Regions from separate parts of the Novosphingobium pentaromativorans US6-1 genome, predicted to be linked through region 2. Evidence: riboswitches for the same ligand, from Rfam matches in the RefSeq annotation. Region 2 holds a riboswitch; each other region holds the start of a gene.
The links. Region 2 has a riboswitch for cobalamin ahead of JI59_RS16650 (HoxN/HupN/NixA family nickel/cobalt transporter). Riboswitches for the same ligand answer to the same signal wherever they lie in the genome.
Positions count from the first base shown of each region.

Region 1 (2,257 bases), 1.2 Mb from region 2:
GGTTGAAATGCCGCCAAGAACCGCATCGAAGAAAGGCAGTCGGTTGCCCTCATCGTCGAGGAATAGGCGGTCGGTCGCGCCGGCAGGCGCGGTTTCGCGCCCGTCGTAGTATGTCGCCTTGCGGCTCTTCGCGTCGTAGTAGACCATGAAGGCGCCGCCGCCGATCCCCGAACTCTGCGGTTCGACAAGGCCGAGGACCGCCTGGATCGCCACTGCGGCGTCGACCGCCGAGCCGCCCTTGCGCAGCACGTCCACCCCTGCCTTCACAGCGAGGGGATTGGCCGCCGCGACCATTGCATGCTTTGCAAACCCGGCCTGTTCCCGCTCCGGTACTTCGGCCCGTGCGGTCTGCTCGACGGTTGCTGCAGGGGGCGGACTGGCCTGGGAAACGCTGGCCTGGGAAACGCTGGCCTGGGAAATGGTCGTCAGTGTCAGTGCGGCAAGGCCGACGGACAGGAAAAGGCGGCGCAATAGGGTTCTCCGCGGGGTAGCTTCAATCGATCTTGTCGCGGCGATGGCCCCTTCAGTCAGGGACTCGCGCGATCGCCGGGACGGAACCTAACAGTTCCGTCCGGCAGGTATAGGGCCTTGCGGCGAGGACATTTCTGCTTGCAGTGCGCTGCCGTTGGCTAGAGGTCGATCCCCGGCTGCGCCTTGATGCCATTGCGGAAAGCGTGCTTCTCGTCACCGATCCTGCTTACCGTGTCGGCCAGTTCGATGAATTCGGCATGGGCCGCGCGCCCGGTGATTACCACGTGCTGCATCTCCGGCCGGTTCCTGATCGCAGGAAGGACTTCTTCCAGCGTGAGGTAGCCGTAATTGATGAGGTACGTCAGTTCATCTAGCACGACGAGCGAGATCTCAGGATCGGCCAGCGCGGCCTTTGCCTTGGTCCACCCGGCCTGCGCAGCGGCAATGTCGCGCTGGCGGTTCTGGGTTTCCCAGGTGAAGCCCTCGCCGCAGTTCTCCCAGGTGACGCCCGGCTGCACGGAGAGGAAAGCGCGTTCGCCCACGTCGACCTTGCTCTTGATGAACTGGAATACCGCAGCCGTGCGCCCGTAGCCCAGCGTGCGAGCCACCATGCCGAAGGCGCTCGAGGACTTGCCCTTGCCGTTTCCGGTAAGGACGAGCACCAGGCCCTTGTCGATCCTGGCTGCAGCAATGCGCGCATCGACTAAGGACTTGAGCTTGCGGGTCCGTTCCTTGTGGCGGCGGTCTTCTTCGGTGAGATTCTCGGTATCGGTCATAACGGTCTGGCCTCTCTCGTGGGTGGCATGCGGCGGGGCGAAGGAGAGTCCGGCAAGTCTGGCATTCACTCGGGTTTCCTCTTCGACGCACGCACGATTGTCGTTTGCCAAGGGATTGCCCGCAGGATGCGAGGCCCTCGTCCGCCCGGTTCATCCCGCCCGCGCGAAGGAACGACGGTAGCGGGCCGGTTTCCTGACTTTCCGGTTCGCCGCGCCTTTCGCCGCCTTCTCGAACAGGGTGTGCCCGTTCAATGGCATAATGGCGATGCGCTCACCGGTCACAGTTGCGGGAGCAGTGCCGTAGATGCGGCGAAGACTTCGCTGCCCGGACTTCCCGATTAAGCCCTTGCGGGCACCCGTTACGGCCTCGCGGATAGGTCAGGGCAAGGCTGCCTGCAAGCATATTGCGCTTGCGAAGGGCATGACTGCGCGATACTTGCCGGGCTGCGACAGGTTCCCCGCAAGGGGATCAAAAGGGAATTCGGGTGCAAGTCCCGGGCTGCCCCTGCAACTGTAAGCGGCGAGCCATCCGGCCATTTCGCCATTGGGACCCCAAGCCGGTCCTGAGAAGGCGGCCGGAGCGGCGCTGACCCGTGAGCCAGGAGACCTGCCTGCCGCAGTCGTTCTTCATCCGGGCAGGGCGCACCGGGTGTTCGAGGGCCTTGCGCAAAGCGGGGTCGTCCCTCGCGCAACGACAGTCATCGTCTTGCCGGTCTCGCTTCCGGCAGGGCTGGAGCCGTTTGCAAGGAGGGAGCGTGAACATGCTCTTGATGTCTATTTGTCGTCCGTGTTCTGGAGCGATGCGTTGATGCTGCGTGCCGTGAAAGCTGAAGCTTCTGTGGTGGTCTGCTCGACCTGCCGCCATTCCGAGACCGAGCGCGAGGATGAGCATGGCAAGCGGGGCGGTGCGCGCCTTGCCTCGGCCATGCGCGAAGTCCAGGCCGAAGAACCGGCCCTGGCGGCGGTCGCCGTGCAGGAAATGCCGTGCCTGTTTGCCTGCAAGCGTTTCT
Region 1 covers NZ_CP009291.1:716,759-719,015, forward strand. The annotation lists gene ggt (gamma-glutamyltransferase) at 1-471, opposite strand, end outside; gene cobO (cob(I)yrinic acid a,c-diamide adenosyltransferase) at 630-1,316, opposite strand; cobalamin riboswitch at 1,414-1,622, opposite strand; cobalamin riboswitch at 1,682-1,876, shown strand; gene JI59_RS03240 (DUF1636 domain-containing protein) at 2,056-2,257, shown strand, end outside.
Region 1: linked by a shared signal. The riboswitch ahead of cobO (cob(I)yrinic acid a,c-diamide adenosyltransferase) and the one ahead of JI59_RS16650 (HoxN/HupN/NixA family nickel/cobalt transporter) in region 2 are both predicted to bind cobalamin.

Region 2 (2,257 bases):
TGCTCGTGCTTCCCGTGACCGACGTCGAAATCAAGCGCGACACCCGGTTCGTCTTCGTCGGCGGGGGCTTCAATCTCCACCCGGAACCTGCTTTCTACGACCTGCCGTGCGAGCCGGTTCCCTGCCTGCTGCGCGGCGATGGATCGGCGCCGGGCGAGCGGGTGACGATTGCCGGCAATATCAACGAAGCGCTCGATATCTGGGCTGCCGACACGCTCCTTCCGCCCGTTGAGGAGGGGGACTTCATCGCCTTCCTCAATGCCGGGGGATACGGCTCGGCGATGAGTTCCAACCACTGCATGCGCGGCGCCTTTACCGAACGCGCCCTGTAGGCTGCGCGCCGCGCCGGGGCCGCGCGATTGCCGCAAACTTGCGATGGGCACTGCGAAATCGGGGTGTTATCAGCACCTTCGAATCGGTTTTTGCCGATTCCCATTGATCGCGCCGGTGCCCCGTAACAGGGGCTTAATCGGGAATGCGGTGCGGGGAAGGGATTGCCTTTCCCAAGTCCGCGGCTGTCCCTGCAACTGTAAGCGGATAGCGCGATGCACAGGGCTTTTCATGCGCCATGGGCGCCTGGGAAGCAGCCACTGGGCCGAATGCGGCATGCCGCGAAGGGCCTGGGAAGGCGTGCATCAAGCTGTGACCCGCGAGCCAGGAGACCTGCCGGCGTCTGGTCGCTCTTGCCCTGGTCCAGGGGATGGCCGCGGCACGGTGAACTCCGTCTGAGCGACGAACCTGCGGCCGGGGCCGCAGCGGAGCGGCGTGTCGACTGGCCCTGGCGTCCGGTTGCCTGCGCCTTCCGGCCGTTCGCCTGAGCGGTTCGTCCCGGCCTTGTCGCAAGACGCCGGAGGACGATTTCGCATCATGGCTCAATTGCCGCATTCTGTTCGACCCAACCTGCGCCGCCGGATAGGCTGGCTTTTCGGCCCGCTCGTGGCCGCCAATATCGCCGCCTGGATCTGGGCTTTCTCGCTGTTCCACGATCAGCCGCTCATGCTCGGCACGGCCCTGCTGGCATGGGGCCTGGGGCTGCGTCATGCCGTGGACGCGGACCATATCGCGGCCATCGACAACGTGACCCGCAAGCTGATGCAGGACGGTCAGCGCCCGATCGCAGTCGGCTTCTGGTTCGCCATCGGACATTCCGGCATCGTCACCATCGCGGCCATAGCCATTGCCCTGACGACGAGCGCACTGACGCAGTTCGAAAGTCTCAAGCAGGTCGGCGGTCTCGTCGCGACCTCGATCTCGGCGATCTTCCTGTTCTCGATTGCCGCCATGAACCTGATCATCCTGCGCAACGTGTGGAAGACCTTCGCCCATGTCCGTGCCGGGGGCGCCTATGTGGAGGAAGACCTCGACATGCTGCTGGGCAATCGCGGGCTGATGGCGCGCCTTTTCCGGCCGATGTTCCGCCTCATCACCCGCAGCTGGCACATGGCTCCGCTGGGCTTCCTGTTCGGGCTGGGTTTCGACACCGCGACCGAAGTGGCCATCCTGGGCCTTTCGGCGGGGCAGGCGGCGGACGGGCTCTCCATCGGCACGATCCTCGTCCTGCCGGTGCTTTTCGCCGTGGGCATGGCGCTGATCGATACCGCCGACGGCGTCGTCATGCTCGGCGCCTACGAGTGGGCTTTCGTCAAGCCGATCCGCAAGCTCTACTACAACATCACCATCACCCTGATTTCGGCGCTTGTCGCCATCGTCATCGGCGGGATCGAAACGGTCGCCCTGATCGGCGATAAGCTGGGCCTCACCGGCGGCCTGTTCGATATTGCCGGCGAACTGGGAGAGAACTTCAACAGCCTGGGGTTCGGCATCATCGGCCTTTTCGTGCTGTGCTGGCTCGCCAGCTTCGCGATCTACCGCTGGAAGCGCTTCGACGATATCGAAGTGCGCGTCTCGGCATGAGAACCGGTCCTTAGGCGATTGGCTTGGCGGTCGATCTGTTCTAGGGCCTCGCTTCGAAGCACGGATCGATTCTGTGCTTCGAATGATCGCGCCGGTGCCCCGAAAGGGGCTTAATCGGGAATGCGGTGCGGGAAGGTCTCTCCTTCCCAAAACCGCGGCTGTCCCTGCAACTGTGAGCGGATAGCGAGATGCACACGGTTCCCTTCCTCACGCGAAGGGCCGGCCACTGGATGAAGCCGCAAGGCGATCCGGGAAGGCGTGCATCAAGCAGTGACCCGCAAGCCAGGAGACCTGCCGGCGCACCGGTCGCTCTTGCCTTGATCCAGGGGATGGTCACGGCACG
Region 2 covers NZ_CP009291.1:3,536,549-3,538,805, forward strand. The annotation lists gene JI59_RS16645 (diaminopimelate decarboxylase) at 1-332, shown strand, start outside; cobalamin riboswitch at 429-685, shown strand; gene JI59_RS16650 (HoxN/HupN/NixA family nickel/cobalt transporter) at 868-1,914, shown strand; cobalamin riboswitch at 1,990-2,227, shown strand.

Region 3 (2,257 bases), 310 kb from region 2:
CGCGCCATGGAAACTGTAGAAGCGATGCGCCCCGATGGTGCCGAGGTATTCGAGGCTCGCAGCCCAGTAGGGATGGACCTGCACGGTGTGGTAATGCGTCGCCAGGCCGACCGGGGCATAGACGTAGCCCGTCAGCGCGGCGCGGGCGACCTGCATCGCCCGGTCCCAGAAATAGCGCGAAGGTTTGCGTGCGAGCGAGCCGTCGCAGGTGAACGAGAACTGGCAGCCGGTGGAGCGTTCCGATCCTTCGTAGACCACGCCGCACACGGTATTGGGATAGGCCGGGTGGGCCACCCGGTTGAGCACGACCTGCGCAACCGCACGCTGGCCGGCTTCGGCCTCGCTTGCGGCTTCATAGTATATGGCGGCGGTCATGCACTGCAGCGCGCGGGTGCGGTCGATGCCGCTGGCATCGATGGTGAGCGGGCGGGCAGGGGCGCGGGCTTCAGGGGCCGGTGCGTCCGCGTCCCCGGCGTCGGAATGGATGCCTTCGCCCACCTGCAGGGGCGCGGCTTCCTGTTCGAGGTAATAGAAGGCGGAGCCGGGAAAACTCGATCCGGCGCGCTCGAAGGGCATCGGCTCGGGGGTCTGCGCCTCGGCCGTGGCAGCGGCGATGGTGAAGCGGTCCCAGTGTCCCGGTGAGGCGAAGGCGGGCAGGGCGATGGCGGCAAGGCCTGCAGCGGCCACGCTCCAGCGCCGCTGCAGATGGGCGCGGTGCGCATGCCGGTTCCTGCGCCCGCGCTCGAACCGGGCCGCGAAGTCGCGCGGGCGCGCCTCGCTTTCGCCGATCAGGGCCATCAGGGCAGGTGGCTCGGTCACTCGGTTCCTTTCGCTCGCCTTGTCAAAGTGCGCACCGTCAATGTGCGCCACTTCAACGTGCGCCCCGTCAACGTGGCTCGTCGGCGCATCCTGCGCCTAACCCGCCTATCGATCCGGCGCATCCGCTCCGTGGTCGCCGTCCCGAAGCGACACACCGCCGCCTTGTAGCCTTAACCGGTAAACAAACCGGTTGCGCGGGCAGGTACTTGCGCGGCCGTGCTTGCAAAGCCTGCAACACCGCAGTATCCGCCCGGCCACGTCACGGGTTGTCCGGCTTGCCGGACCTAAGAGGGAAGCCGGTTCGATTCCGGCGCTGTCCCCGCAACTGTGACCGGGGAGTTCCGTCCCGATTGGCCACTGGCGTCTTGTCACAAGGATGCCGGGAAGGTGGGGCGGCGCTATGATCCGGGAGCCAGGAGACCTGCCAGTGATGGTCGTTCCGCGCCGGGCGGGTTGGACCGGAATGCAGCGAGTCATGCGCCGTGAAGGCGCGGCCTCAGCCACGAGCGACGCTTCGTTCAGGTTGGAGGTTTGTACGTGAAGTATCTGTATCTGCTCGGCACCGCGCTTGCCGTGTCCACACCCGCTCTTGTTTCCCCCGCTCTTGCCGATGAGGCCGATGTCGCGCCGTTCGTTCCGCTGGGCGACGCGATCACGGTGATCGCGACCGGCAGCGCGCTGCGCGTCGATCAGGCGGGGCAGCCCGTCAGCGTCGTCGGCAGCGAGGAGATCGATTCCATCCAGGGGCCGGACGTCGCCCGCGTGCTGGAGCGCCTGCCGGGCGTGACCTTCAGCCGTAACGGCAGCATCGGCGGGACGACGAGCCTGTTCGTGCGCGGCGCCAATTCCCAGCAGCTTCTGGTGCTGGTCGACGGCCTGCGCGTTGCGGACATTGCCGCGCCCAGCGGCGGGTTCGATTTCGGCAACCTGATGACCGGGCCGGTCGGCAGGGTCGAACTGCTGCGCGGTTCGAACTCGGTCGTCTGGGGATCGGAAGCCATCGGCGGCGTGCTGGCGATCACCAGCCGCGACGTCAACGGCGTCGAGGGCTCGGCAGAGTATGGCGCGCGCGACAGCTTCGACGGGCAGGTTTCGGCCGGGCTTTCCGGCGAGACTTACGGCGTCAACCTCAACGGCGGTTACATGCGCACCGATGGCATCAGCCAGGCGGCGTCCGGTACCGAGGCCGACGGCTTCAGGCAGTGGCGGGCCGGTGGCCGTGCCCACGTCGATCTGGTGCCGGGCCTTACCGCCAGCGTGGTGGGCCGCTTTACCGATGGCACGCTCGACCTCGATGGCTATCCTGCGCCCGATTACACTTTCGCCGATACGCCCGAGTACCAGAAGACCCGCGAGCTGGGCGGCCGCGCGGGGCTGACGTGGACCGGTGATGCGCTCACGCTCGATGCAGGCTATCAGGTTTCGGACACCCGCCGCC
Region 3 covers NZ_CP009291.1:3,229,349-3,231,605, forward strand. The annotation lists gene JI59_RS15085 (cell wall hydrolase) at 1-870, opposite strand, end outside; cobalamin riboswitch at 1,066-1,262, shown strand; gene JI59_RS15090 (TonB-dependent receptor plug domain-containing protein) at 1,357-2,257, shown strand, end outside.
Region 3: linked by a shared signal. The riboswitch ahead of JI59_RS15090 (TonB-dependent receptor plug domain-containing protein) and the one ahead of JI59_RS16650 (HoxN/HupN/NixA family nickel/cobalt transporter) in region 2 are both predicted to bind cobalamin.